DNA from 3 places in the Amycolatopsis sp. FDAARGOS 1241 genome. Region 1 is predicted to be linked to each of the others. Evidence: riboswitches for the same ligand, from Rfam matches in the RefSeq annotation. Region 1 holds a riboswitch; each other region holds the start of a gene.
What was found. A riboswitch is a leader RNA that binds a small molecule or an ion and turns the genes downstream of it on or off. The one in region 1 is predicted to bind S-adenosylmethionine.
Positions count from the first base shown of each region.

Region 2: it holds a riboswitch for S-adenosylmethionine, as region 1 does, so the genes downstream of both, thrC (threonine synthase) here and I6J71_RS02900 (methionine ABC transporter ATP-binding protein) in region 1, are expected to answer to the same signal.
Region 3: it holds a riboswitch for S-adenosylmethionine, as region 1 does, so the genes downstream of both, I6J71_RS13770 (aminotransferase class V-fold PLP-dependent enzyme) here and I6J71_RS02900 (methionine ABC transporter ATP-binding protein) in region 1, are expected to answer to the same signal.

Region 1 covers NZ_CP069526.1:584,634-594,246, reverse strand. The annotation lists gene I6J71_RS02910 (ABC-F family ATP-binding cassette domain-containing protein) at 1-1,541, opposite strand, end outside; gene I6J71_RS02905 (4-(cytidine 5'-diphospho)-2-C-methyl-D-erythritol kinase) at 1,579-2,547, opposite strand; gene I6J71_RS02900 (methionine ABC transporter ATP-binding protein) at 2,720-3,724, opposite strand; SAM riboswitch class I at 3,936-4,027, opposite strand; gene I6J71_RS02895 (TetR/AcrR family transcriptional regulator) at 4,400-4,984, shown strand; gene rsmA (16S rRNA (adenine(1518)-N(6)/adenine(1519)-N(6))-dimethyltransferase RsmA) at 4,975-5,814, opposite strand; gene I6J71_RS02885 (resuscitation-promoting factor) at 5,853-7,238, opposite strand; gene I6J71_RS02880 (TatD family hydrolase) at 7,662-8,489, opposite strand; gene metG (methionine--tRNA ligase) at 8,617-9,613, opposite strand, start outside.
Region 2 covers NZ_CP069526.1:2,238,696-2,248,308, reverse strand. The annotation lists gene I6J71_RS11100 (DMT family transporter) at 1-418, opposite strand, end outside; gene rpsT (30S ribosomal protein S20) at 777-1,037, shown strand; gene holA (DNA polymerase III subunit delta) at 2,270-3,241, opposite strand; SAM riboswitch class I at 3,420-3,553, shown strand; gene thrC (threonine synthase) at 3,567-4,832, shown strand; gene I6J71_RS11080 (ComEC/Rec2 family competence protein) at 4,865-7,249, opposite strand; gene I6J71_RS11075 (ComEA family DNA-binding protein) at 7,246-7,989, opposite strand; gene I6J71_RS11070 (nuclear transport factor 2 family protein) at 8,167-8,553, shown strand; gene I6J71_RS11065 (SDR family NAD(P)-dependent oxidoreductase) at 8,550-8,885, shown strand; gene I6J71_RS11060 (TetR/AcrR family transcriptional regulator) at 9,114-9,419, shown strand.
Region 3 covers NZ_CP069526.1:2,775,163-2,784,775, forward strand. The annotation lists gene I6J71_RS13755 (PLP-dependent aminotransferase family protein) at 1-6, opposite strand, end outside; gene I6J71_RS13760 (Tm-1-like ATP-binding domain-containing protein) at 1-1,192, shown strand, start outside; gene I6J71_RS13765 (phosphoenolpyruvate hydrolase family protein) at 1,194-2,015, shown strand; SAM riboswitch class IV at 2,095-2,209, shown strand; gene I6J71_RS13770 (aminotransferase class V-fold PLP-dependent enzyme) at 2,249-3,592, shown strand; gene lspA (signal peptidase II) at 3,684-4,352, shown strand; gene I6J71_RS13780 (RluA family pseudouridine synthase) at 4,349-5,278, shown strand; gene I6J71_RS13785 (AsnC family protein) at 5,275-6,402, opposite strand; gene I6J71_RS13790 (DUF885 family protein) at 6,672-9,613, shown strand, end outside.

The DNA of each region.
Region 1 (9,613 bases):
GCCTTCTCCGGAGCGACGGCGGCGTCGCGGCGCGGGGCCACGGAGCGCAGCGTCTGCCGGCGGCTCAGGTATTCGTCGATGCCGCCGGGGAGGTGGGTGACGCGGCCGTCGCCGAAGAGGGCGTACGTGGCGTCGCAGACGCGTTCCACGAGGTAACGGTCGTGGGAGACCACGACCATCGTGCCGGGCCAGCCGTCGAGGAGGTCTTCGAGCTGTTGCAGGGTGTCGATGTCCAGGTCGTTGGTGGGCTCGTCGAGCAGCAGCACGTTGGGCTCGGCCATGAGCAGGCGGCACAGCTGCAGGCGGCGCCGCTCGCCGCCGGAGAGGTCGCCGACCGGGGTCCACTGGCGTTCGGCCGGGAAGCCGAGCTTCTCGCCGAGCTGTGACGCCGTCATCTCCTGCTTGCCGAACACCACGCGCCCGGCCACTTGCTCGATCGCCTGCAGCACCCGCAGGTCCGCGGGCAGGTCGTCGAGCTCCTGGCGCAGGTGCGCGAGCGCGACGGTCTTGCCCTCGATGCGCCGGCCCGTCTCGGGTTCGACGTCGCCGCCCAGCAGCTTGAGCAGCGAGGTCTTGCCGGAGCCGTTGACGCCGACGAGACCGATCCGGTCACCCGGACCGATGCGCCAGGTGACGTGGTCGAGCAGGGACCGCGAACCGACGTGCAGCGACACGTCCTCCAGCTCCACCACCGTCTTGCCGAGACGGCGCTTGGCGAACGCCATCAGCTCCACGGTGTCGCGCGGCGGCGGCACGTCGGCGATCAGCGCCTCGGCCGCTTCGACCCGGTAGCGCGGCTTCGACGACCGTGCCTGCGGCCCCCGGCGCAGCCAGGCCAGCTCCTTGCGCGCCAGGTTCTGCCGCTTCTCCTCGGCCGTCGCGGCCAGCCGCGCGCGCTCAGCGCGCGCGAAGATCCAGTCGGCGTAACCACCTTCGTACTGTTCGACGCGGCCGTTCGCGACCTCCCACGTGAGGCTCGCGACGGTGTCGAGGAACCACCGGTCGTGGGTCACGACCACCACGGCGATGCGGCGCGCGAGCAGGTGGTCGGCGAGCCAGCGCACCCCCTCGATGTCGAGGTGGTTGGTCGGCTCGTCGAGCACCACGAGATCGAGCTCTCCGGTGAGCGCCGCGGCCAGCGCGACGCGCCGCCGTTCGCCACCGGACAGGTTCGTGGTCGGCGTCTCCAAACCGATGGCGGTGATCCCGAGACCATCCACAATGGACCGAACGCGCGCGTCGGCGGCCCACTCGTGCTCGGCGCCGTAGCGGGCCAGCACGACGTCGCCGACCGTGCTGCCCGGCGGCAGCTCCGTCCGCTGCGTGACGACCGCCATGCGCAGGTCGCGCACGTGGCTCACCCGGCCGGAATCCGGCTCAGTCAAGCCGGACAGCACTTCCAGGAGCGTGGTCTTGCCGCCGCCGTTGAGGCCGACGACGCCGATGCGCTGGCCGGCCGCGACACCGAGCGAAACACCGTCCAGCAACGGTTTCACGCCGTACGACTTGCTCACCGACTCCAGGTTGACCAGGTTGGCCATCCGCTTCAGCCGATCCTTTCCACAGTGGACTCGATACTCACGCGTGCACGCGCGGGGGCGCGTTGCGCGGGGCGTCGTCGCCGCCCACGACGCGCGCGCCGGGCACCGGGCCGTGGGCGACGCGCACCGTGCGGCACACGCCGGCACCTGACAGCTCCGCGGCCACCTCGACCGCCGTCTGCGCGTCGGCGCAGAGGAAAGCGCACGTCGGCCCCGAGCCGGACACGCAGCCGGCGAGCGCGCCGGCATTCACGCCGGCACGCAACGTGCGGCGCAGGCCCGGCCGCAGCGAAACGGCAGCCGCCTGCAGGTCGTTGCCCAGCAGCAGCGCGAGCTGGCGCGGATCACCCGACGCGAGGGCCTCGACCACGGGGGTGTGGGAGCCGATGCGCGGCGGGTTGCCGTCGACGCGCAGCCGGTCGAGCTCACCGAACACCTTCGGCGTCGACAGGCCTTCGGTGTCGAACGCGAGCACCCAGTGGAACGTGTGCCGCGACAGCACGGGCACGAGCTGCTCGCCGCGGCCGGTGCCGAGCGCGGTGCCGCCGTAGAGGGCGAAGGGGACGTCGCTGCCGAGCTTGCCGGCGATGGCGGCGAGCTCGTCGCGCGTCACGTCGAGCTTCCACAGCGAGGCCAGCCCCACGAGCGTCGCGGCCGCGTCGGCGCTGCCGCCCGCCATGCCGCCGGCGACCGGGATGCCCTTGCGCAGCACGATCCGCACCTTCGGGTCGGTGCCCTCCTGGCGGCCGGCGTAGGACGAGAGCTCTTGGGCCGCGCGCCAAGCGAGGTTGGTGGCGTCGGCGGGCACCGAGCCCTCCCCCTCGCCGTACACCTCGAGCCCCGGTTCTTCTGTGGCGGCGACGGTCACCTCGTCCGTGAGCGAAAGCGCCTGGAAGACGGTGACCAAGTCGTGGTAACCGTCCTCGCGCAGGTCACCGATGGCCAGGTGCAGGTTGACCTTGGCCGGGACCCGGACGGTGACTGGTGGTGGTACGACGGCGAGCACCTGTCCAGCCTACGTGGCCTGGGCAGCGGGCTCCCCACCAGGAGAAAACAGGCGTTTTCAGGACAGCTGTCCCGAAGAATCGGACACGGGACCCCGAAGTACCGGACGCGGGTCCGGGGCGACGCGGATGGGCCCCTCGGCACGTGTCCGAGGGGCCCTTCCCGTACTTGCGTCAGGCGGCGACGGCCGCGCGCACCGGCTGGGCCACGTGCGCGCCGCGGTCGGCGATCCACCCCAGGGCGGCGTCGGAGCGCTCGCCGCGCAGGCCGATGCGGAACCGCGCGATCGGCGTGTCGCCGATGCGGGTGATCCCGCCCCCGATCGTGGCGACCTCCACGTCGAAGCGGCCGGCCGCCTCGGGCAGCAGGGCGCCGACGGACGCGAAGCCGATGAGGATCACGTCGGCGGAGCGGTCGTACTTCGCGGCCTGCGCTCGGGACGTCTCGATCGCCGGCAGCACGGCGTCGGCGATCCAGCTGCCGGGCTCGGCGATCAGGTCCAGCACGTGCCCGCGCTCGAGGACGGCCCCGTGGTCGAGCACCGCGACGTCGTCGCAGACGCGGCGCACGACACTGGCGTCGGGAGTGGTGACGAGCACCGTGGTACCCAGCTCCGCGCGCGCCCGGTCGAGCACGGCGAGCACGGCACCGGCCTCCTCCGGAGCGATGCCCGAGGTCGGGTCGTCGGCGAGCAGCACGGCCGGGCCGGCGGCGAGCGCCTTGGCGACGGCGACGCGCCGGAGCTGGCCGGCCGTCAGGTCGCCCGGCTTCTGCGCGGCGCGCGCCGTGAGGCCGACGAGGTCGAGCAGGGAGCCGACACGGCTCTTGCGTTGCGGGCCGTCGACGCCGAGCTGCTCCAGCGGCGTCGCGATGTTGCCGGCGACGGTGCGCTCGGCGAGCAGCTCCGGCTTGGTGCCGACGACACCCAGCTGGCGGCGGACCTCACGCAGCCGGCGGCCGTCGAGAGCGGCGGTGTTGAGGCCGTCGAGCCGAACGACGCCGCGGTCGGGGCGCTCCTGCAGCGCGATGCAGCGGGCGAGGGTCGACTTGCCGGAGCCGGCCGGGCCGACCACGCCGAAGAGGGAACCGGCCTGCACGTCGACGCTCACGTCACGCAGCGCGGGAACCGGATTTCCATTGGTGGCGAAGGATTTGGACACGTTTTCGACAGTGATCACGAAGATGCTCCTGGCAGTGGGCGCAGCACCGTTCCCGGGCGCGCCGGACGTCACCGAATAACCGTCCTTTTCGGACGGTGTGCGAAAAGGCGGAAGAAGATCAGATGTTCGCCATGGAGCGTCGACACGCACATACCGTGCGGCGACCTTCGTCAACGACACGCCGCCGGGTCAACAGGAGCGGGCGGGCAACCCTCTTCATCGGTAACAGCCTCCATCGGTCCTGGCTGTAGCACCTGCCCTGCCGGAGGGTGGTTGCTGCGACTTCGTCGAGCCAGGTCTCTCAGTCGCTCGGGATGGACGTTCTGAGTAAAGCCGATCCCATTGGGTGAACGCAAGCGCGTTGGTGCAGATCACACGAGTGGTGGTGCCCGGATACCGGGACACGCGCCGCCACATCGTGGGCGGGGATCGCTCCGTCCCCGAATTGCTTCCGAGCGAGAACACCGACGCCCATCTCCACTGTGGACGCACGATTTTCTTGGCCCAGAGGGCTTTTGGCCGACTATCTCCCACTGCCGGACGACGCTGCGTCGGCTGACGGCCCGGCGAAGTAGTTCGCCATCACGAGACACCTCGTCTTCCCAACCGGACAACCGTCCTGCTGGCGGGGCGCCGGCAGGCGTCCGTCACACGACTCTGTGATACAACCGTATCGGATACACTTGTACCACCATGCCGCGCCGGACCGACCACGAGCAGCGCCGGCGCGAGATCGCGTCGGCGGTTTGGCGCATCGCCGCGGACCTGGGGCTGGAGGCGGTCAGCATGCGCGAGGTCGCGGCCGAGGCGGGGGTGTCCCTGCGGCTCGTGCAGTACTACTTCGAGACGAAGCACAACCTGCTCGTGCTCGCCCTGCGCTACCTCCACGAACGCGGCGAGCGCCGGGCGCAGGCCCGCATCGCGGCGCAGCTGGACCAGAGCGTGCGCGGAGTGGTGCGGACCCTGCTCACCGAGCTGCTGCCGCTGGACGCCGAACGCGAACTCTCCCTGCGCGTCCACCGCGCCTATTTCAGCCGCACCCACAGCGACCCACAGCTCGCGCAGGCCTTCGTCCACGACGAGACGCCGATCGAAGACCTCGTCACCAGCCTGCTGCGCCGCGCCGTGCTCCCGCCGGGCACGCAGCCCCGGCTGGAGGCGAACCTGCTGGTCGCCGGCCTCACCGGCCTCGGCCTCGACGTGCTCCACGGCCGGTTCACGCCGGACGAGGTCCTCGTCACGCTGGACTACCACCTCGACCGCCTGTTTCAGGCTTGAGCGGCGATCCTCGCGAAGTCCTGGACGGCCAGCTGCTCACCCCGCGTCTTCGGGTCGATCCCCGCGGCCGCGAGGAGTTTCCCGGCGCGGTCGGCGGATCCCGCCCAGCCGGCGAGCGCCGCCCGGAGCGTTTTGCGGCGCTGCGAGAACGCCGCGTCGACGACGTCGAAGAGGCGCTGGCGGTCGATGTCCGAAACGGCCGGGCCGCGTTCGAAGGCCACCAGTGACGAGTCGACGTTCGGCACCGGCCAGAACACGGACCGCGGCACGGCGCCAACCTTGCGCGCCGGGCCGTACCAGGCGAGTTTGACGCTCGGCACGCCGTAGATGCGGCTGCCGGGGCCCGCGGCCATGCGGTCGGCGACCTCGGTCTGCACCATCACCAGCCCCCGCGCGAGCGACGGCAGCTCGGCGAGCAAGTGGAGCACGACGGGCACCGCGACGTTGTACGGCAGGTTCGCCACGAGCGAGACCGGTGAAGCTGGCAAATCGGCCGAGCTGATCCGCAGCGCGTCGGCGCCGACGACGGTCAGGCGGTCGGCGGCCTCAGGAGCGCGTTCGGCGGCGGTGCACGGCAGGCGATTCGCCAGGACGGGGTCGATCTCGACCGCGACGACCGACGCGCCGGCGTCCAGCAAGCCCAGCGTCAGCGAACCCAGACCGGGACCGACCTCGAGGACGACGTCCCCGGGCCCCACCCCGGCCAGCTCGACGATGCGGCGAACCGTGTTGGGGTCGTGCACGAAGTTCTGGCCGAGCTTCTTCGTCGGCCGGACGTCGAGCTCTTCGGCCAGCGCGCGGATCTCGGCAGGCCCCAGCAGTTCAACCACCGGAGAAGCCTACCGAGCTGCCGCGGAAGGGGAGGAACTCAGGCCCGCTGGCCGCACACCGGCCAGGCGCTGTAGCCGCCACGCGCGTCGCGGACCTTCTCGGCCACCGAGATCTGCTGGGCGCGGGTCGCCTGGCTCGGGAGGGACGCGTACTGGTCGCCGCCGTAGGCGTCCCAGGTGCGCTTGTCGAACTGGAGGCCGCCGTAGTAGCCGTTGCCGGTGTTGATGGCCCAGTTGCCACCCGACTCGCACGCCGCGATGCGGTCCCACGCGGAACCGTCGCCGATGGCGGGGTCCGGCGGCGTCTTCGTGCCGACCTTGATGATCTTCGCCTTGGCCTCGACGAGGATCTTGACCGAGACCTGCTCGCGCGAGACCTCTTCGCCGTTCTTCTTGGTGACCTTGTAGGTGACCATCTTCTGGCCCGGCGTGCCCGGGTCCTGAACGGTGGTCTGGCCCTTCATCAGCGTCGGGTCGTCGACCTTCTGCACGTCCGGGTCGATGGTCTCCTGCTGGTTGACCATCGAGACGCCCATGCGGCTGATGTGGACCTCGGCGCCGTCCTTGAGCGAGACGTCGAGACCACCCTGGACCGCGTCGTCCGGGCCGAGGCTCATCTTGAAGTCGGAGAGGAACTCCTTGGTGGTCACCGCGTTGGTGGTGATCTGGCGCGGCGCGTTGGTGCCGTCGAACAGCGTGATGTGCTTGAGGGTCTTGACCTGCACGGTCGAACCCTGCAGCGGCAGCTCGCCGCTGCCCGGCATCGACGTCCACGCGCCCTGCGACATCAGGTCGCCCATGCCCAGCTGGGTCATGGCCTCGCCGAGGGTGGTCGCGCGCACCCACGAGGGGCGGGCCACGCCGTCGACGACCAGGTTGAGCTGGCGGCCGCGCTCGAGCTTGATGACGCCGCCGTCGCCGACCGCGGCCTGCGGGGACGGCGAGAGCGAGTCGTGGGCGCCGACGGACAGGCCGGCGTCCTCGAGGACCTCGCCGACAGTGTCGCCGTAGCTGTGGACGGTGCGCTCCTGGCCGTCGACGTCGACGGTCACGCTCTTGTTCATCGCCAGCGCCGCGGCACCGCCGCCGCCGACGGTGATCATGACGGCGAGCACGGCGCCCTTGAGGAACCGGCGCTTCCAGGTGCGGGTGGCTTCGCGCAGGCCTTCCTCGACGGCGACCTTCTTGGTCTCCGGAGCGGCGGTGCGGTCCTCGGCCACCTCGTCCGGGAGGGACAGCGGCGGGAGCATGGTGGTCTCGGCGTTGATCAGCCGGATCAGTTCGTCGACGTCGACGTCGATCTCGGCCATCAGCGCGTCGGCGTCGGGGCCGAGTGCGACGAGCACGTCCTGCTCGGTCACGTACAGCTCGTCGGAGAACTCGAGCTCCCCGTACGCGGTGTCCTCGAGCTCGCGGTCGAGCACGGCCACCGAACCAGCGGAAGTGAAGTAGGGGCTGTCCGCGCTATGGCGCGCGCCACCCTGCCGACTACCAGTCACCGGGTCGTTCCCTTTCCCAGGGCAGGAAGTGTCGCCACTACCCGTCCTTCGTCGCGACGCACCGCTCGGTGCGCCTCTCAAGTCCGACACCCCCAGCCAGCGCCATCGTCACGGTTCCGAGTCGTACCAACCTCGGTTCCGCTTCCCCGACGTGCACTGACGTGACTGTGGGCGTATCAGCCGGCATCCGCCTTCGCGGTACCGACCGGCACGATCACGGGACAGTAACGGAGGTCGCCGGGTTGCGCAAACACCCCCCGGAGTGTCGTGACCTGTGTCACTCGGCAGTGTGGGCGATCAAGCTCCCTGAACGTCGCAATCCGTGCAACCCCTTGTGACAGCGTGAAATCAAGCCCCGGGCAAGTGGTACACCCGCTCGGCCGTGGTCCGGACCGCATCGGCGACCTCGTGAACGGCTTCGCCCCTGAGCGCCGCGAGGTGCCGGACGGTGTAGGCGGTGCAGTAGGGCTCGTTCGGGCGCCCACGGAACGGGTGGGGCGTCAGGAACGGCGCGTCGGTCTCGGCGAGGTACTGGCCCGCCGGGGCGAGCCGGGCCGCCTCGTGGAGGGCGCGGGCGTTCTTGAACGTCACCGTGCCCGCGAAGGACAGCACGTAGCCCTTTTCGAGGCAGCGGCGCGCGATGCGTTCGTCGCCGGAGAAGCAATGGAAGACGACGGTGTCCGGCGCGCCCTCTTCGTCGAGGATGCGCAGTACGTCCTCGTGGGCGTCGCGGTCGTGGATCATCAGCGTCTTGCCGAGCCGCTTGGCGAGGTCGATGTGCCAGCGGAACGCGTCTTCCTGCGCGTCGTGCGGCGAGTAGTCCCAGTAGTGGTCGAGGCCCGTCTCGCCGACCGCGACCACGCGCTCGGCGGCGGCCAGACGCTCCACTTCGGACTTTTCGGCGTCGCCGAAATCCTTGGTGCGCGTGGGATGCAGGGCGACGGCCGCGAACACGCGCGGGTCCCACGTGGACGCGTCGACGGCCCAGCGCGCCGCCGCGAGGTCGTCGGCGACGGTGACCACGCGGGCGACGCCGGCCCGTTCGGCGCGGTCGACCATCGCGGTCACGTCGGCGGCCGTCACGGCCCCGCACGCGTCGAGGTGGGTGTGCGCGTCGACCACGGCGGCCGGGAGGCGGTCGGGGATCGGCGGCAACTCGCGCTTGTCTTCACCCATGCCCCTGAAACTACTGCGTCGCGAAGCGACTCCGTTGAGGGCGGTGGGGGTAGGCAGGCGGAGTTGCGTGGCACGCAGAAGGGCGCCCCGGGGTGTCCCCAGAGCGCCCTTCTGCACCGCGACAGTGTTACTTGATGATCGGCGCCCACTCGGGGCCGTCTTCACCGAGCTTCGGGTCGAGCTTCGTGAACAGCGGCGTCGGCTTCGGCAGCGGACGGCCGACCTCGATCGGCTTCGACTCCCACTTGGCCTGCTCACCCGCGTAGTCGCCGGTGAGGATCGGGTTGATCCGGCCGGGGATGTCGAGGTCCTCGACCTCCTGCAGCTCCGGCTGCGCGGCCCACACACCCGTGCCGCCGAGGGCCTCGTGGACCTTCTGCGCCGAGTGCGGCAGGAACGGCGTCAGCAGCGTGTTGGCGTCGGACACGACCTGCAGCGCGGTGTGCAGCACGGTGTCGCGCCGGGCCGGGTCGTCCTTGAGCTTCCACGGCTCCTGGTCCGACAGATAGCGGTTCGCGGCCGTGACGACGCGCATGGCCTCCGAGGCCGCCGCCTTGAAGCGCGAGCGGGCGAGGTGGGCGCCGGCGGTGTCGAACGCCTTGCGCGAGAGCTGCTTGAGCTCCTCGTCGGCCGGCGCGGGGGCGTCCGGGCGCGGAATGGCGCCGACGTTCTTGTGCGCCATCGAGATCGACCGGTTCACGAGGTTGCCCCACTCGTTGGCCAGCTCGAAGTTGGTGCGGCGGACGAACTCGTCCCACGTGAAGTCGGTGTCCTGCGTCTCCGGACCCGCCACGGAGATGAAGTACCGCAGCGCGTCGGGGCCGAACTCGCGCAGGAAGTCGTGCACGTAGATCACGGTGCCGCGCGAGGTCGAGAACTTCGAGCCGCTCATGGTGAGGAACTCGCTCGACACGATCTCGTCGGGCAGGTGCAGCTTGCCGTACTTGCCGGGCTCGCCGCCATGGTCGCCGTCGCCGTTGTGGCCGAGCAGCAGCGCGGGCCAGATCTGGGCGTGGAAGGTGATGTTGTCCTTGCCCATGAAGTAGTAGGCGCGCGCGTCGGCGTTGTTCCACCACTCCTGCCACGCGTCGGGCTGCCCGGTGCGGCGGGCCCACTCGACGCTG
Region 2 (9,613 bases), 1.7 Mb from region 1:
CGCCGGCGCTGATCACGAGCACGCCGGTGACAACCAGGAACGCGCCGAGCAGCCCCAGCACTCCGGGGCGCTCGTGCAGGAAGAGGACCGCCGCGAGCACCGACAGCAGCGGCCCGGTGCCGCGCGCGAGCGGGTAGACGACCGACAGGTCACCGACGGCGTACCCGCGTTGCAGGACCGTGCCGTACGCCACGTGCAGCACCGCCGTCACCACCGCGGCGACCAGCCAGGTCCACTGCGGACGTTGCGGCTCGACGAGCAGCGTCACGGCGACGACCGGCGCCAGTACGACGGCCGAAACGGTGTAGTACAGCCACACGAACCGCGGCCCGCCGAAGGTCACGCGTTTGGCGGCGAGGTTCCACAGCGCGTGCACGACCGCGGCGACGAGGACGAACGACAAAGCGGTGGTGTTCATCGGACCCGTTCGGGTCTTCCGCGCACGCGGAAGTACCGGGTCCTCCAGGCTTTTGTCCCGTCAGATGAACGGCGGGCGTCCGGCCGCACCGATGGTGCCGCTCGGACCAGGCCCGCCCGCCCTCGTTGTGGGTGGGCCCGCGCTCGTGGCGGGCCGCGGGCCGGCGTCGGAACCCTGGACACTACCTCCCCACCGTAACCGATGCGATCTTCCCGGGCCGCGCGAATGACCCCGGAGCAGGCCTGTTAGGCTTTCGGACCGTTGCCGTGCGGCATTCCGCCCAGGAGGAAACCGGCCCCGGCCGGCGCCACGCAGACGCGGCAACGCCCCTTCACCGAGAAGAAAGCAGGACGCCACCATGGCCAACATCAAGTCGCAGATCAAGCGCATCACCACGAACGAGAAGGCGCGGCAGCGCAACCTGGCGATCCGGTCCTCGGTGAAGACCGCGATCCGCAAGTTCCGCGAAGCCGCCGAGGCCGGTGACAAGGACAAGGCCCTCGAACTGCAGCGCGACGCCGCCCGCAAGCTCGACAAGGCCGTCACCAAGGGTGTCATCCACGCCAACCAGGCCGCCAACAAGAAGTCGGCGATCGCGAAGCGCGCGAACCAGCTCTGAGCTGACCGGCGAGGACGCGAGGGGCCCGGTGACCTGTTGGTCGCCGGGCCTTTTTCCTGCGCCGGTCAACGGGCGTGCCTGCCCTGGTGCGACGCCGATCGGGCAGGGGCGCGGCGCCCTGTTCGCGGTGACCGGCTACGCTTCCCGGGCGGTCCGGTGGCCGCTCGAATCGGGCCCGGAACAGTGCCGGCGCGCCCACCGGACCGTCGTGTACGCGTGTCCCGACGGTCCGCGCTGCCGACCGACCACCGGCTACTTGTCCCCTCATGCGGCGTTCGGTTCGCAAGCGTCCTCGGCTCGCGCGGACGAGCCCTGGCGCCGCCACAGCGGCCTCTGCCATCGCGGCTCGCAGCGGCCTGACTTACACCCAGCGTGCGGCCTCGCAGTGGTCTTCCAGGCACCCGCCAGCCGGCGCACTACGTGCCTCTTCTTGCGGCGTTCCGGTCCAAGCACCCTCGCCCGCGCGGGCGGGCCCCACCGCTGCCACAGCGGCCCCGCCATCGCGCCTCGCACCGGAGGGCCGAAAGCCCCAGCGGCGTACGACCTCGCAGTGTTCTTGAGGCACCCGCGAGCCGGCACACCACTTCCCTTGTCTTGCGGCGTTCGGTTCGCGAGCACGCTCCGCTCGCGCGGGGGAGGCCCGCCGCTGCCACAGCGGCTCTTGTCATCGCGGCTCGCAGATGGCGGCCAGAGGCCCCAGCGGCGCACGATCTCGCGGTGACGGCACGCCACTTGCCTCTTCTTGCGGCGTTGGGGTCCAAGCACCCTCGGCTCGCGCGGGCGGGTCCCGGAACTGCCACAGCGGCCGCTGCCATCGCGGCTCGCAGCGGCCCGACTCCCAGCCGGGTGCGACCTCGCGGTGGTCTTCCAGGCACCCGCCAGCCGGCGCACGACGTGCCTCTTCTTGCGGCGTTCCGGTCCAAGCACCTCGGCTCGCGCGGGCGGGCCCCGCGGCTGCCACAGCGGCCCTGCCATCGCAGCTGGCACGTGGCGGCCGAAAGCCCCAGCGGCGTACGACCTCGCAGTGGCCTTCCAGACACCGGCAAGCCAGCACACCACTTACCTCGTCTTGCGTCGTTCCGATCGCAAGCACCTGGACTCGCGCGGGCGAGCCCCGCCGCTGCCCAGCGGCCCCGGCCACCGCAGCTCGCGTGTGGCGACCGAAGGTGCCCACTCGCACCTCGCGGTGGTCGTCCGGCCGCTCGCGAGCCGGGACGCGCCTCAAGCGGCCGTCAGCGTTCACCCTTGGCGGTGACGACCTCGACGACCGCGCGTTCCAGTGCGTAGTCCGCGTCGGCCGCGACGCCCTTGACCTCGGCGTTCAGGCGGGCCACCACCTGCATCGCCGCGGTGAGGCCGTCCTGGCCCCAGCCGCGGGCCTGGCCCTGGGCCTTGCGGATCTTCCACGGCGGCATGCCCAGCTCACCGGCCATCTGATTCGGGTTGCCACGGCCGGCGGCGGAGACGCGGGCGATCGTGCGCACCGCGTCGGCGAGGGCGTCGGCGACGAGGACATGCGGGACGCCCAGCTGCATGGCCCAGCGCAGCGACTCCAGGGCCGCCGCGCGGTCACCCGCGACGGCCTTCTCGGCGACCGCGAAGCCGGTCACGTCGGCACGGCCGGTGTGGTAGCGGCGCACCGCCTGCTCATCGACCACACCCCCGGTGTCCGCGACGAGCTGCGTCGCCGCCGAGGACAGCTCGCGCAGGTCCGAGCCGACGGAGTCGAGGAGCGCCATGACGCCCCCCGGGTCGATCTTGCCGCCGGCGCGGCGCACCTCGTTGCGCACGAACGACTCGCGCTCGGCGGGCTTCGTGAGCTTCGGGCACTCGGTGATCTCGGCACCGGCCTTTTTCAGCGCCGCGGGCAAGGCCTTGGCCGCCTTGCTGCGGCCGCCACCGCTGTGCACGACCACGAGCACGACCCCGTCGGCGGGTGACGCGAGGTACGCCAGCACCGCGTCGGCCAGCTCCTGCGAAATGTCCTGCGCCGAGTCGAGCACGATCACCCGCCCCTCGCTGAACAGTGACGGACTCACCAGTTCGGCAAGCAGGGGAGCTGTGAGTTCGGACACCCGGTTGCGGGTCATCTCGGCCGTCGGGTCACTCGCCCGCGCGGCGTCCAGCGTGGCGCGGACAGCCCGCTCGATGAGCAGTTCTTCCTCGCCGAGGACGAGGTGCAGCGGCGCGGGTGCGGTGGTCACCCCGCCATCTTCTCACCCGTTCGCCGACGCGCCTGCTCCGGTGATGTGCGCCGCCACCGTGGCATCAGGTGATCGCCATGTCGTACGGTGTACCCGAGGCAGCGCACGGTCCGCGGAAAGCACGGTCCACAAAAGCCACGGTCCACAAAAGCACAGCGGCGCGCCGACAACAGAAGACCGCTCATCCAGAGGGGCAGAGGGAACGGCCCGAAGAAGCCCCGGCAACCGGCGTACAGCCTGTCTTCCCGAACTTGCGGGATAGCTGACGACCACGGTGCCAATTCCGGCCCGCTTCGGCGGGACAGATGAGGAAAGGAACCTCGCGATGACCGCAACCCTCGGAACGTCCTCCACCAAGAAGACCCTGGATCTCGGTCCTGCTGTCGAACTGGTGTCGAAGGAAGAGGGCCACCGGCAGCCGCTCGCCCCGGAGTTCGTGTCCGCCGAGGACTTCTCGCCGCTCGAGGTCGCGTACGACTTCGGCCGCGTGCGCCGCGAGGACATCGAGGCCGGCCCCAAGAACATCTGGCGCTACAAGAAGCTTCTTCCCGTCCCCTCGACCGTCGAACAGATCCCCAACACCGAACCCGGCGGCACCCGCCTGGTCAAGGCCGACCGGCTCGCCAAGGCCCTCGGCCTGAAGACCGTGTGGGTCAAGGACGACACCGGCAACCCCACGCACTCCTTCAAGGACCGCGTGGTCGCCGTCGCGCTGGCCGCGGCCCGCGAGTTCGGCTTCGAGGTGCTCGCCTGTCCCTCGACCGGCAACCTGGCCAACGCGACGGCCGCCGCCGCGGCCCGCGCCGGCTGGCGGTCGGTCGTGCTGATCCCCAAGTCGCTCGAGCGCGCCAAGATCCTCACCACCGCGGTGTACGACGGCGATCTGGTCGCCGTCGACGGCAACTACGACGACGTCAACCGCCTCGCCACCGAGCTGGCCGGGGAGCACCCGAAGTGGGCGTTCGTGAACGTGAACGTCCGCCCGTACTACTCCGAAGGTTCCAAGACACTCGGCTACGAGGTCGCCGAGCAGCTCGGCTGGCGTCTGCCGGAGCAGATCGTGGTCCCGATCGCCTCGGGCTCGCAGCTGACCAAGGTGGACAAGGGTTTCCGCGAGCTCGGCCAGCTCGGTCTCGTGGAAGCCAGCCCCTACAAGGTGTTCGGCGCGCAGGCCACCGGCTGCTCCCCCGTCTCGGCCGCTTTCCGCGCCGGCCACGACGTGGTCCAGCCTGTGAAGCCCGACACGATCGCCCGCTCGCTCGCCATCGGCAACCCCGCCGACGGCCCCTACGTGCTCGACGTGGTCAACCGCACCGGTGGCGCGATCGAAGACGTGAGCGACGAAGAGGTCGTGGAGGGCATCCGGTTGCTCGCGCGCACCGAGGGCATCTTCACCGAGACCGCCGGCGGCGTCACCGTCGCGACCGCGAAGAAGCTCGTGGAGACCGGCAAGCTCGACCCCGACGCCGAAACGGTCCTGCTCATCACCGGCGACGGCCTCAAGACGCTCGACGCCGTCGAAGGCCGCATCGGCCCCAAGGCGACGGTGCCGCCCTCGGCCGAAGCCGTCAGCAAGGCGCTGGGCTACTGAGCCGCTGACCACCGGGCCCGTGGGCCGCTCCGCTACCGGGGCGGCCCACGGGGCTCACCCCGGCGGGCCACGACCGGCCCGCCGTCACTCGGCAGCACGGCCGTGTCACCGTCCACATCGGTCCGCGTGACCAGTACGCCCAACGTTCCCAGCACGTCCACTGTGGACTTCGCCGGGTGCCCGTAGCCGTTGCCCGCGCCCACGCTGATCATCGCCGCCCGCGCCCCCACGGCCGCGAGGAACTGCGGCAGCGAATAGCGCGAGCCGTGGTGGGGCACTTTCAGCACGTCGGCGTGCAGATCCACCCCCTCGGCCAGCAGATCGGCCTGCGCGGCCAGCTCCACGTCTCCCGTCAGCAGCACCCTCCCCGCGGACGTGGTCGCCCGCAGCACCACGGAACTGTTGTTGATCGCCGTGCCGTCCTGCTCGGCGGCCGAGCGCGCGGTGACGTACCGCGGCCCGAGCACATCCAGCGACAGCCCCGGCCACTCGAGCTGCTGCCCTTCGCTCAGCTCCAGCAACGGCACGTGCCGCGTCCGCGCCTCCTCCGACACCTGCTGCCACGCCCACGCCGGCGCCCGCCCGGGCCCGACGGCGATCGCCCCCACCGCCCGGCCCTCGAACACCGACGACAGCCCGCCGATGTGGTCGGCGTGCAGGTGACTGAGCACCAGCAACGGCACCCGGTCGACGCCGAGCCGCCGCAGGCACTCATCCACCGGTCCCGGCTCCGGCCCGGTGTCGACGACCACCGCGCGGCCGGGCTCTGCGGTGGCCAGCACGACGGCGTCGCCTTGCCCGACGTCGCACTCGACCATCGCCCAGCCCCCAGGCGGCCAGCCGGGTTTGAGCACCCGCGCGGGAACCACGAGCAGCAGCACGACCACGAGCGCCACCGCCACGAGGATTCGCGCCCGCCGGAACCTGAGTGCGACCACGGCCAGCACGAGCAGTCCCGCCGCGCACAGCCCGCCCCACCACCCGCCGGGCCACGTCAGCACCGCGCCCGGCGCCCGGGCACCGTGCCGTGCGACGGTGATCAGCCAGCGGGCCTCAGGATCGGCCAGGTGCACCAGCACGTGCCCCGCGCCGGGCCACCAAGGCCCGACGACGGTCGCCAGCACGCCGAGCACGGTCACCGGCGCGACGACCGGCGCCGCGAGGACGTTCGTGACCACCGAGACCAGGCTGACCGTGCCCGCCATGCCCGCGATCACCGGTGCCGTGACCACGAACGCCGCGAGCGGCACCGCGATCCCCTCGGCGTACCCAGGCGGAACTCCCCTGCGCACCAGCGAATCCGCCCACCGCGGAGCCAGCAGCACGAGCCCCGCCGTCGCGAACACCGACAGCGCGAACCCGAAGTCCGCCGCCATCACCGGGTCCCACGCGACGAGCACGCACACCGAGAACGCCAGCGCCGGCAACGCCGACCCGCGGCGGCCCAGCCCCAGCGCGAGCAGCGCCACCCCGCCCATCACCCCGGCGCGCAGCACGCTCGGCGCCGGGCCGACCAGCACGAGGAAGCCACACAGGCACAGGCCGGCCGCCACTGCCGACACCCGGGGCCCGATCCGCAGCAGTCGGCACAGCAACAGCACGGCTCCGCAGATGATCGCCACGTTCCCACCGCTCACGGCCATCAGGTGGGTGAGCCCCGATTCCGTGAACTCCTGCTCGACCTGCTGCGGCAACGCACTCGTGTCGCCGAGGACCAGCCCGGGCAGCAGACCGGCCGGTTCCTCCGGGAGCACGGCGCACAGCTCGTGCAGGCCCGCTCGCAACGCGGCCGCCGCGCGCTGCCACCAAGGCGCCGCGGTCACGTCGACCGGTGGGCCCCGCAGGTAGGCGACCGCGGCCGTCAGCTCACCGCCCCGCGTGGGTGCGAGTCTCGCCAACGCGGTGACTTCCTGTCCCGGCAGCAAGCCGCCCCAGCCGGCCACCGGGGCGAGCAGCAGAACCCGCCCAGCGGAGTCCAGCGGGCGACCGTCCACAGTAGCCGCTTCAACACGGGTGTCGATGGCCACGGAACGCGTACCAGCTTGCTGGTCGGCGTACCCGGCGCTGTGGATCGGCCGCGGCCGTTCGGTGACCTCGACGCGCAGCGTGACCGTCATCCCGCGCGCGGCGGCCTGGGCGAGCACGTCCTGCTCCGCCGACCGGATGCGCCAGGCCGTCGGCAGCGCCACGACGAGACCAAGCACCAGCAACGCACCGGCCGCACCCACCCACCGGGTCCGCCGCCGCGCGAGCATCACGGCCGACAGCAACACCGCCACGGCGCCGGAAATCCCGGCCGCCCACCAGCCGAGTCGCAGTCCCGCGAGCGTCCCGCCCCACGCGACGAACGCCGCCGGGACGAGGCGGAAGTCGTGGTTCCGCCACGCCGGTACGAACTCCCGCTCCACGAGGCTCATCCGACCGTCACCTGCTCGCGCAACTTCTCGAACTTGCTCTCGCCGATCCCGTCGACGTCGCGCAGTTGCTCGACGCTCGAGAAGCCGCCGTGTTGCGTGCGCCAGTCGACGATGCGGCCGGCGGTGACCTCACCGACGCCAGGGAGGGTGTCGAGCTGTTCGGGCGTGGCCGCGTTGAGGTCGAGCTTGCCCGGTGCCGCGCCCGCGCCCGCAGGTGCAGACGGTGCGACGGTGATGCCGACGGCGAGCTGCTCCCCGTCGGTGAGTTTGCGGGCGAGGTTCAGACCGGACAGGTCCGTGCCCGGGTCCGCGCCGCCGGCGACACGGAGTGCGTCGGCCACGCGTGAGCCGGCCGCGACGGTGACGAGCCCCGGAGTGCGGACGTGGCCGATCACGCTGATCACGAGCTTCTCGGTGGACGGCGCCGCCGCCGCGGGCGGGTGGGCCTTCGCGCTCGGCAGCGCCGGCGCGACCTCCAGCCGCGGCGATCCGCTGAACACGGCGAACCCGGCCGCGATCAGCGCGACGACGACCACCAGGCCGGCCACGACGAGCAGCCGAGGACTCCGCAGCAGGCCGGGCAAGCCCGGGTGTGCGGGGTCGGTGCCACCCGGCAGCCAGCGCCGCACCAGGCGGCCGCCGGGCCCGACGGTGCGCGGGCCCGCCGACAGCTGGTCGGCCAGCCAGGCGAGCCTGGCGTTCACGGGAGGGCCCGGGTCACGGGCAGTCTGCTCGAACACACGTGCGACGCTAGGCGCTGATCAACACCGGCCGCGAGAGCGAATCGGGCCGCCTGTGGATAACCCACCCCTTGTGGACAACTGCCCGTCCGGAGCCCTCGATCGACGGTTCCGGTCGGGCCGCGGTGCCATGCTGGCCGCCATCACCGCGCCAGAGCGACCCGAGGGGGAACCACCATGAGCGACGAGTCCGACATCCGCACCGTGATCGAGAGCTGGGCCAGTGCCGTCCACACGGGAGATCTCGGCGGCGTGCTCGCCGATCACTCCGACGACATCGTCATGTTCGACGTCGCGCCACCGCACGAAGGCGTGCGCGGGATCGACGCGTACCGCGAGACGTGGCCGCCTTTCTTCGTGTGGCAGCGGGAGGGGGCGACGTTCACGATCCTCGAACTGGACGTGACGGCCGGCGACGACGTGGCCTTCGCCTGGGCGTTGCTTTGGTGCGGCACACCGAACGACCCGCCGGAGCAGCGGCTGCGGCTCACGATCGGCCTGCGCAAGGAGCGCGGCCGGTGGGTGGTGACGCACGAGCACCACTCGTTTGCGGTCGGATCGTGAGCATCTCCTCGATGGGCGGCAAGATCCACACCCCGATGGGCGCGTGGTACCACGGCACGAAGTTCGCGCTGGAGGGGTTGCCCGACGTGCTGCGGATGGAGGTGCCGCCCTTCGGGATCGACGTGGTCGTGGTCGTGCCCGGCGGGATCGCCGCAGAGTTGGGCGACACCGCGATGCGGCACCTCTTGGAGGTCTCGGGCGAAGGTCCGTACCAGGACGTGGCGGGGAAACTCGCGAAGGGAATGACCTCAGGCGTCAACGCTCGGCTGATGTCGCAGCCGGCGGTGATCGCGAAGACCGTCTCGAAGGCTGCCACCTCACGTCGGCCATGAACGCACTACGCCGCGGGTTTCGGCGCGAAGCCCCTGATCTTCCTGCGCCGGGTCCTGCCCGGCCGAGCCTTCGACGCCCTGATCCCGAGGGCCGTCGCGAGCTGATCCCGGAGAGCCGATGGAACCGTCCCGCCCGCCGCGCGCCGACGCGGTGCGCAACCGCACGAAGATCCTCGCCGCGGCGCGGGACCAGATCACCCGGCTCGGCCCCGATGTCCCGATGTCACGATGGACACGATCGCCGAGGCCGCGGGGGGCGCCGTCGGCACGCTCTACCGCCACTTCCCGACGAAAACCGGCCTCGTCACGGCGGTGATCGGCGAGCACAGCGAAGTGCTCACCGAAGCCGTCGAGGCGTCAGCGGTGCGAGTGGCCGGTGGGGCCGACGCGGTGAGCGAGATCTCGGCTCTGGTGAGCCACATCGTGGAGGCGGCCGCCGCGGAACGGGCGGTGAAGGCGGCGGCGCAGGACGTCGGCGCCGAGTACCTGACGCCCGATCAGGAGAGCCGCAGCCGGTCCGCGATGACCGCCTGAGCGAGGCCGCGCAACGCGACGGCCGCCTTCGCGACGACGTGACGGCGGACGACTTCCACCTGCTCCTCCGGACAGCGCCGACGGACGTCGAACCCGCGGTGCGGGCACGGTGGCTGGAGTTGTTCCTCGCGGGCTTCACGACCGGGCGGAACTGACGCGGCCGGCTCGGGATTCCTTGCCGGATCAGGAAGCTC
Region 3 (9,613 bases), 2.2 Mb from region 1:
CGGCACCCTCGACACGAAACGCGCCGAATACGACTGGCTCCGCACCCGGCTCGAGGTCGACGGCGTGCACACGCTGCTGGTCGACGCCGGGTCCTCGGGTTCCGAGGGTGCGGACGTGCCTGCCGAGGAGGTCGCGCGCGCCGCCGGGGCGAAACTGGAGTCGCTGCGCGGCGACCGGGGCCGGGCCGTGGAGACGATGGCGCGTGGCGCGGCGGTGGTCGTGCGGCGGCTGTTCGACGAGGGGCGGGTCGACGGCGTGCTCGCGGTCGGCGGCTCCGGTGGCTCGTCGATCGCCGCGGCGGTGATGCGGGAGCTGCCGGTGGGCGTGCCGAAGCTGCTCGTGTCGACGATGGCGTCCGGCGACGTGCGCCCGTACGTGGGTGAAACCGACGTGACGCTGATGTACTCCGTGGTCGACATCGCGGGTCTCAACGCCGTGTCGACGACAGTGTTCGGCAACGCGGTGGCCGCGATCGCCGCCATGGCGCGCCGCCGCGACGAAGGCGTTCCGGTGCCGGAGCGGCCGGTGGTCGCGGTGACGATGTTCGGCGTCACCACCCCCGCGGCCGACGAAGCCCGCGCCGAGCTGGCGGGGCTGGGTTATGAGGTGCTCGTGTTCCACGCGACCGGCTCCGGCGGGCGGGCGATGGAGAAGCTCGTGACCGACGGCCTCGTCGCCGGTGTGCTCGACCTGACCACCACGGAGCTGGCCGACGAGCTCGTCGGCGGCGTGCTGTCCGCCGGCCCGCACCGACTCGAGGCCGCAGGGCGCGCGGGCGTTCCGCAAGTGGTCAGCGTGGGGGCGCTCGACATGGTCAACTTCGGGCCGGCCGACACCGTCCCGGAGCGGTTCGCTGAGCGGAACCTGTTGGTGCACAACCCGACTGTCACGCTCATGCGCACGACGCCCGAGGAGACCGCGCAGCTGGGCACGCTGCTCGGGCGCAAACTCCGGGCCGCTCGCGGACCGGTGTCGGTGCTCCTGCCTCTCGGCGGAGTGTCCGCAGTGGACGTTCCCGGCGGGCCGTTCCACGACCCGGCCGCCGACGCCGCGCTGTTCACCGGCCTGACCGAAGAGCTCGCCGGGTCCGCGGTTTCCGTGCAGCGGCGCGAAGAGGCCATCAACGACCCCGGGTTCGGGGCGGCCGCAGCGCGCGAGCTGCACCGGCTCATCGGCGAGAGGAAGTCCTGACGTGGACCGCGCGGAGGCGCTGGCCCGGCTCACCGCCGCGGTGGCCGGAGGACGACCGGTGATCGGTGGCGGCGCGGGCACCGGCCTGTCCGCCAAGGCGGCCGAGGCCGGCGGCATCGATCTGCTGATCATCTACAACTCCGGGCGCTACCGCATGGCCGGGCGCGGTTCACTCGCGGGGCTGCTGGCCTACGGCGACGCCAACGGCATCGTGGTCGACATGGCGCGCGAGGTGCTCCCCGTCGTGCGGGACACGCCGGTGCTGGCCGGTGTCAACGGCACCGATCCGTTCCGGCTCATGGGCCCGTTCCTCCACGAGCTGAAGCGCCTGGGGTTCGCCGGGGTGCAGAACTTCCCTACGGTGGGCCTGATCGACGGCGTCTTCCGGCAGAACCTCGAGGAGACCGGCATGGGGTACGGCCTGGAAGTCGACCTCGTCGCGCTCGCCCGCGAACGCGACTTGCTGACCGCGCCCTACGTGTTCGACCCGGGGCAGGCCGAGGACATGACCCGCGCGGGCGCGGACGTGCTCGTGCCGCACCTCGGGCTGACCACGAGCGGCACGATCGGCGCGCGCACCGCCGTGTCGCTCGACGAGGCCGCCGCCCGCGTGCAGGAGATGCACGACGCCGCCAAGCGGGTGAATCCCGACGTGCTCGTGCTGTGCCACGGCGGCCCGATCGCCGAACCCGCGGACGCCCAGTACGTGCTCGACCACACCGACGGGGTGGTCGGCTTCTTCGGCGCTTCCTCGATCGAACGGCTCCCGACGGAGCGCGCGATCCGCGAGCAGACGGAGGCCTTCCGCGCGGTGCGGCGGTGATCGTCTCCGTGTGAGCGCCGTCTCAGCTCACCGGACACCTCTGGCGTCCCGCCGCTTCGTTCGGTTACCTTCTGAGTCAGGTCATGAGTGCCAGCGTCAAGCCCCGGCTAGCTGGCCGGCAACCCTCCTACCGCGGTGGGGTGCCCCGGGTGAGGACCAGGCCGGTCGCGCAGCGCGACGGGCAAGCGCGGGCCCCTCGCCGGGGGTCCCCGGAACGCCGAGGAGGCACCGTCATGACTCTCGCCCTCGATCGCACCGCTGAATCCACCGAAACCGTTGGTGCGCAAGGGATCCCCGCGGTCGCCGGTGCCGCGCTGCGGGTGCCGCTGGTGACCGGGGACGAGATCGGGTACGCCAACCTCGACCACGCGGCGAGCGCGCCGTGTCTCGACGCGGTGCGCACGGCCGTCGACGAGTTCCTGCCGTGGTACGCCAGCGTGCACCGCGGCGCGGGGTTCGCTTCGCAGGTCTCGACGCGGCTTTACGAGCGCACGCGCGACATCCTGAGCCGGTTCGTCGACGCCCGCGGCACCGACACAGTGGTGTTCACCCGCAACACCACGGATTCCTTCAACCTGCTGGCGCGGTCGTTGCCGCGCAAGACTTCCGTCGTCGTCTTCGACACCGAGCACCACGCCGCGCTGTTGCCGTGGCGCGGTCCGAACGTGCACCGCGTGAGCCTGCCGCGCACGCGCCTCGCCGCGGTGTCCGTTGTGGACGAAGCGCTCGCGGCGTGCCCGGAGGGCCCGCGGCTCGTGGTCGTGGCCGGAGCGTCCAACGTGACCGGTGAGCTGCTGCCGGTGGCCGAGATCGCCGCCGTGGCCCGGAAGCACGGTGCCCGGGTGGCGCTGGACGCCGCGCAGCTCGCCCCGCACCGCCGTGTTTCCCTGCGGGAGCTCGACGTGGACTACGTGGCGCTCTCGGGCCACAAGTTGTACGCACCCTTCGGAGCCGGCGCGCTGATCGGCCGCGGCGACTGGCTGCGCGCGGCGGAGCCGTACCTGGCCGGCGGCGGTGCGACGAAGCTCGTGACCGAAGACGCCGTCGTGTGGAACACCGGCGCGGAGCGGCACGAGGCCGGCTCGCCCAACACCGTCGGGGTGTACGCGCTCGGCGTCGCGTGCGAGCAGCTGGCGGCGAACTGGGCCGCGGTGGGTGAGCACGAGGCGGCGCTGCTGGAGCGGCTGCTCAAGGGCCTGGCCGGCATCCCCGGCTGTGCCGAGCTGCGCCTGTTCGACGCCCCGGTGGACCGCGTGGGCACGGTGAGCTTCGTCGTCGATGGCTTCGAACCCGGCTGGCTCGCCGCGGTGCTCTCGGCCGAGTACGGCATCGGCGTGCGCGACGGCGCGTTCTGCGCCCACGTCGCCACCAAGCGCCTCATCGGCACGACCGGGCGCGAAGGGCAGCAGGCGGTGCGCGTGAGCCTCGGCCTCGGCAGCACCGAGGAGCACGTCGACCGGCTCGTGCTGGCGCTGCGCCAGCTCGTCGCGCGCGGCCCGCGCTGGGAGTACGCCAAGGTCGACGGCCGGTGGGCGCCGGTCGGCGACCCGCGCGAGCTGCCGCCCTTCTGCGCCTGAGTCCGCACTGGTCGGCACGCCCCGGCACTCGTGGAGTGCGTGAACGGGCGTCGGGGAGAGTGCCGGTCGCCGGGACGTGGACAATGGAGCCGTGAGCACCGAGCCCTCCTCGTCCGAACCCGGCCTGTCCGAGGCCGCCACCCAGCCCGCCGAAGCACCCGAACCGGCGGCGGCCGGTGACGCGACCCCGGCCGAAACCCCGCTCGAGCAGGCGGGCGAGTCGGCGCCGCTGCTGCCGAAGCGCCGGGTCGGGCTGGTGTTCGCGGTCGCGGTCGTGATCTGGGTGATCGACCTCGTGTCGAAGAACCTCGTGGCGGCCAATCTCGAGGGCAAGGAGCCGGTGCGCATCCTCGGCGGCCTCATCTACCTGCAGGTGATCCGCAACGCCGGCGCCGCGTTCTCCATGGCCACCGGCATGACATGGGTGCTCGCGCTGATCGCGGCGGCCGTGGTGGTCGCCATCGTGTGGCTTTCCCGCCGGCTGCGGTCCGTCGGCTGGGCGATCGGCCTGGGCCTCGTGCTCGCCGGCGCGCTCGGCAACCTCACCGACCGCATCTTCCGCGCGCCCGGCCCGCTGCGCGGCCACGTCATCGACTTCATCTCCGCCTTCGCGCCCAACGGCGAGGGCTTCGCGATCTTCAACATCGCCGACTCCGCGATCTGCGTCGGCGGTGCGCTCATCGTCCTGCTCTCGCTGCTGGGCAGGGACTACGACGGCACCACGACCCGGAGCAAGAAGAAGGCCGGGGAAGCTGCGTGAGCGCCCGGATGCTGCCCGTCCCGGACGGGCTCGACGGCATGCGCGTGGACGCCGGGCTGGCCAAGCTGCTGGGCCTTTCGCGCACCGTGGTGGCGGAGCTGGCCGAGTCCGGCGACGTGCTGCTCGACGGCAGGCCCGCGGGCAAGTCCGACCGCCTGGCCGCCGGTGGCCTGCTCGAAGTGACGCTGCCCGACCCGGCGGCGCCGGTGCAGGTCGTGGCCGAGCCGGTGGAGGGTATGAAGATCCTCCACGACGACGACGACATCGTCGTGATCTCGAAGCCGGTGGGTGTCGCCGTGCACCCGAGCCCGGGCTGGACCGGCCCGACGGTCGTCGGCGGGCTCGCGGCGGCGGGCCTGCGCATCGCGACGTCCGGCGCGGCCGAGCGCCAGGGTGTGGTGCACCGCCTCGACGCCGGCACCACGGGTGTGATGGTCGTGGCCAAGAGCGAGCACGCGTACACGGTGCTCAAGCGGGCGTTCAAGGAACGCACCGTCGACAAGGGCTACCACGCCGTGGTCCAGGGCCACCCGGACCCGATGCGCGGCACCATCGACGCACCCATCGACCGCCACCCGCGCCACGACTACAAGTTCGCCGTGGTCGCCGGCGGGCGCCCGAGCGTGACGCACTACGAGGTGGTGGAGGCGTTCCGGGCCGCGTCGCTGGCGCACGTGAAGCTCGAGACCGGCCGCACGCACCAGATCCGCGTGCACTTCTCCGCGTTGCGGCACCCGTGCGTCGGCGACCTGACCTACGGTGCCGACCCGGTGCTGGCCCGCCACCTCGGCCTCTCCCGGCAGTGGCTGCACGCCCGCACGCTCGGCTTCGCGCACCCGGCCGACGGCCGCTGGGTCGAGTTCGAAGCCGAGTACCCCGACGACCTGGCCCACGCGCTCGAGGTCCTGCGCGAGGAGAGCTACTAGCCCTCGACCGTCCAGGTCAGCGACCGCTCGTCCGGCTCGGGCCGCGGGCTCCAGCGCACCGAGACGACGCGGACCGCCTCCGGGAGGACGTACACGGTGTGGCCGCCGAGCGTCTCGCCCGGCCGCACGCCGATCTTGTGCGGCGGCCGGGAAGTCAGCGACACGGGCGCCTTGGCGACGGTCGTGCCGTCGGCCGTGACGAGCTCCAGGTAGTTGTCGGGCAGCGACGCGAACGGGATGGCGCCGCGGTTGGTGATCTCGGTGTGCACCACGACCGCCCGCTCGCCTTCTTCGAGCCGGTAGCCGGCGGCGCCGAAGAGGAAATCGGCCGGGTCCTGCACCTCGAGCAGCTGGATGGTGAGCTGCTCGCCTTCGAGGCCCTGCGCCGGGAGCGGCTCGCCGATCCGGCCGTGCTTGCCCTCGGCCGGGCCACCGCGGCGCTGCCCGTCGCCGCGCGCCCAGGACGCGGTCTGCGGCACGCCCCACGTGCTGAGCACCGGGTCCGGCGCCGGGCCGGGCTGCGCTGCGAACTGTCCGGACGGCACGCCGTACGGACCCGAGGGCGCTCCATACGGTCCCGAAGGCACGCCGCGCACCGTCCCGGACGGTCCACCGTGGACGGACGGAGCCCCACCGGAGGGCACCGGTTGTCCGGCCGGCCCTGGCGCCGAGCCCGCCCCCGGGGGCGGTCCGGAGGGCAGCCCTGTCCGGGCTTGCGGCCCGGGCCCCGCCGGCATCGCGTGCTGCGCCTGGAGCATCGGCCCGCTCGGCGGCATCCCCGCCGGAAACACTTGCCCCGCCGGCACACCGGGCTGCGGGCCGTGCGGCGCACCCGGCTGCGTCGGGGGACCGGGGCGACCGCCCGGCCCCACGACCGGCATCCCGCCCGAAGGCGGCGCCTCCTGCCACGAAGCCGGCGCCCCCGCGATCGCCGCCCGCAGCCCCGCTGGATCGCTCTCCACGCCGACCAGCAGCGGCAATCCGCTGCCGGACAACGAGACCAGCCGGTACGCGACCTCGCGCGGATCCATGCCCACCTTCGCCGCGAGGTCGTGCACGGCCGTCGTCCCTGCCTCGGCGAGGGCGGCGAGCAGGCGAACATCCACGGGATCGGTCACGGCCACCCGTTGAACGCTACCGGCCGCGCCCACCCCGGCGGGCCGGCCCCGCGCTCGCGTCGCCCGGTCCGGTGGGTGGCGCGCGGTCCGCGGACCCCGCGTGGGTGAGTCACCGCGAAACCGCGGGAGCGGCCGCGGCGCCGCGTGACCGGAACGGTTCGATCCGGCCGTTCACCATGTGTGAACGGGACGCTCGTGCCGGAACGACACCCCGAGCCCCGGTCTCCATTAGGGTCGGCAGCGCATGGCACCACGAACCCCGGGAGTCCGCACCCATGACCGTCGTCACCGATCTGGCCGACGAGCTCGTCGACGAGCTGTTCGGCTTCGAGCCGCTCTCCGCCGCGATCCTGGGCATCAAGCCCGACGCGCCGGGGCTCGGCGATCCGAGCGCCGCCGCCGAAGCCGCTTACCGCGGACGGCTCGCGGGGTTGCTGGAGCGGGCGCGGGCGGTCCCGGCCGACGACCTCGACGCCACCGACCGCGTCACGCGCGAGGTCGTGATCAACTCCATCGAGGGCAAGCTCGACTTCATCGACACCCGGTTCGCCGAGTTCACCGTGACCGACCTGTTCGTCGCGCCCGCGGCCGGGCTGCTGTCCGCCCTGCCGATGGTCCCCGTGCTGCCGGGCACCGCCGACGTGCACCTCGGCCGGCTCGCCGAGATCCCGGACTACCTGCGGTCCGTCGCGCGCCGGCACCGCGAGGGCATCGAGGCCGGGCTGGTGCCGGTCGAACGGCTGGTGAGGGGTGCGATCGCGCACCTGGACCGCTACCTCGCCGAGCCGGCGGGCGACCCGCTGCTGCGCCAGCCCGCGCCCGACGACGCGTTCGCGGCCCGGCGCGAGGAGCTGTTGCGCGACGTCGTGCGCCCGGGTTTCAAGGAGTACCGCGACTTCCTCGAGGCCGAGGTGCTCCCGCACGGCCGGCCCGATGACCGGGCCGGTGTCTCGTGGCTGCCCTGCGGTGACGAGATCTACGCGCGCCTGGCGCGCCTGCACACGACCACGCCGCGCACGCCGCAGGAACTGCACGACACGGGCCTGGAGGTGATCGCGGGCCAGGCCGAGCAGTACCGGGCGCTGGGCGAGCGCGTGTTCGGCACGCGCGAGCTGCCGGAGATCTTCGAGCGGCTGCGCACTGACCCGAAGCTGCGCTGGACGAGCGCTGAGGAGCTGCTCGACACCGCGCGTTCGGCCATCGAGCGCGCGGCCGCCGAGTCGCCGAAGTGGTTCGGGCACATCCCGGAGCAGCCGTGGACCGTCGAGGCCGTGCCGGAGGACTCCGCGCCCGGCGCACCGCCCGCGTACTTCATGCCGCCGGCGGCCGACGGGTCCCGCCCGGGCACGTACTTCGCCAACACCTACGAGGCCACCGAGCGCTTCCGCCACACGGCCGAGGCCACCGCGTTCCACGAGGCCATCCCGGGCCACCACTTCCAGCTGAGCACGGCGCTCGGGCTGACCGAGCTGCCGCTGCTGCGCCGGCTGGGCGACTTCAACGCCTACGTCGAGGGCTGGGGCCTCTACACCGAGCGCCTGGCCGACGAGATGGGCCTCTACTCCGACGACGTGTCGCTGCTCGGCATGCTCACGCTGGAGTCGATGCGCGCCGGGCGGCTCGTCGTCGACACCGGGCTGCACGCGCTGGGCTGGACGCGGCAGCAGGCGATCGACTACCTCGTCGAGTACACGCCGATGGGCCGGCTCGAGATCGAGTCCGAGGTGGACCGCTACCTCGGCTACCCCGGCCAGGCGCTCGCGTACATGGTGGGGCGCCTGGAGATCCAACGGATCCGCCGCGCCGCCGAAACCCGGCTCGGCAGCCGCTTCGACGTCCGGGCGTTCCACGACGTGGTGCTCTCCGGCGGTGCGCTCCCGCTGTCGGTGCTCGACTCGGTCGTCGGCGCGTGGGTCGAGGGCCACGGCGACACCGTCGCGGGCCTGGCCGAGGACCTGCTCGAGCTCGAGTTCGAACGTGAGCCGATCGAGCGCACGATGTACGGCCTGCCGGGCGACCACGGTGTGCTCGCCGACCCCAGCCTCGCCGCAGCCGAGAATTTCCGCGCGCGCTTCGCCGATCTCGCGGACCGCGCCGAGGCGATCGACCGCAGCGGGCTTTCGGCCACCGACGCCGTGACCCGCGACGTGGTGATCGCCCGCGCCCGCGGCGTGGTCGACACGCTCGACTCGCGGCTGGCCGGGTTCGCCGTGAGCGACGGCTTCAGCTCGCCCGCGCTGTACCTGATCACGAACCTGTCGGCGCTGGTGCCGGAGGACGAGGAGCGGGCCCGCGGCTACCTGAGCCGGCTGGCGGCCATCGGCGGGTACCTCGACGCCGTGATCGAGGCCCAGCGCGCCACCGTGGCCGACGGGTTCGCGCCGCCGGACTTCCTGGTTCGCGTCGGCATCGGGTACGTCGAGCGTTATCTCGCCGCGGCGGACGCCGATCCGCTGCGGGTCACGCCGGCCGTCGAGGTGGCGGGGTTCGCCGACGAGCGCGACCGGCTGCTGGCCGAGGTCGTGCGGCCGGCGTTCGGACGCTACCGCGCGTTCCTGGCCGACGAGGTGCTGCCGGTCGCCAAGCCGGAGTCGCAGCCGGGCATCGGGCACCTGCCGGGCGGGCAGGAGAAATACCAGGGCCTGATCCGCGCCGAGACGACCACGGAGCGCACCGCGCAGGACCTGCACGACACGGGCCTCGCCATCGCCGAGCAGCTCGCGGTGGAGTACCGCGAGCTGGGCGCGAAGGTGTTCGGCACCGAGGACCTGGCCGAGATCTTCGAGCACCTGCGCAACGATCCGGCGCTGCGCTGGCACGACGGCGAGGAACTGCTCGCCGGCGCGCGATCGGCGATCGAGCGGGCGGAAGCCGTGGCGCCGCAGTGGTTCTCACGCGTCCCGGCGGCGAAGTGCGTGGTGGCGCCCGTGCCGGCGGCCGACGCGGCGAGCGGCACGATCGCTTATTACTTGCCGGCTGCGCTGGACGGTTCGCGGCCGGGCACTTACTACGCCAACACTTACGAGGCGAGTTCACGCCCGCGCTTCACCAGCGAGGGGATCGCGTTCCACGAAGCCGTGCCGGGGCACCACTTCCAGCTGTCGTTCGCGCAGGAGCTCACTGAGCTGCCCCTGCTGCGCCGGCTCGTGCCGTTCAACGCCTACATCGAGGGCTGGGGCCTCTACTCCGAACGGCTCGCCGACGAAATGGGCCTGTA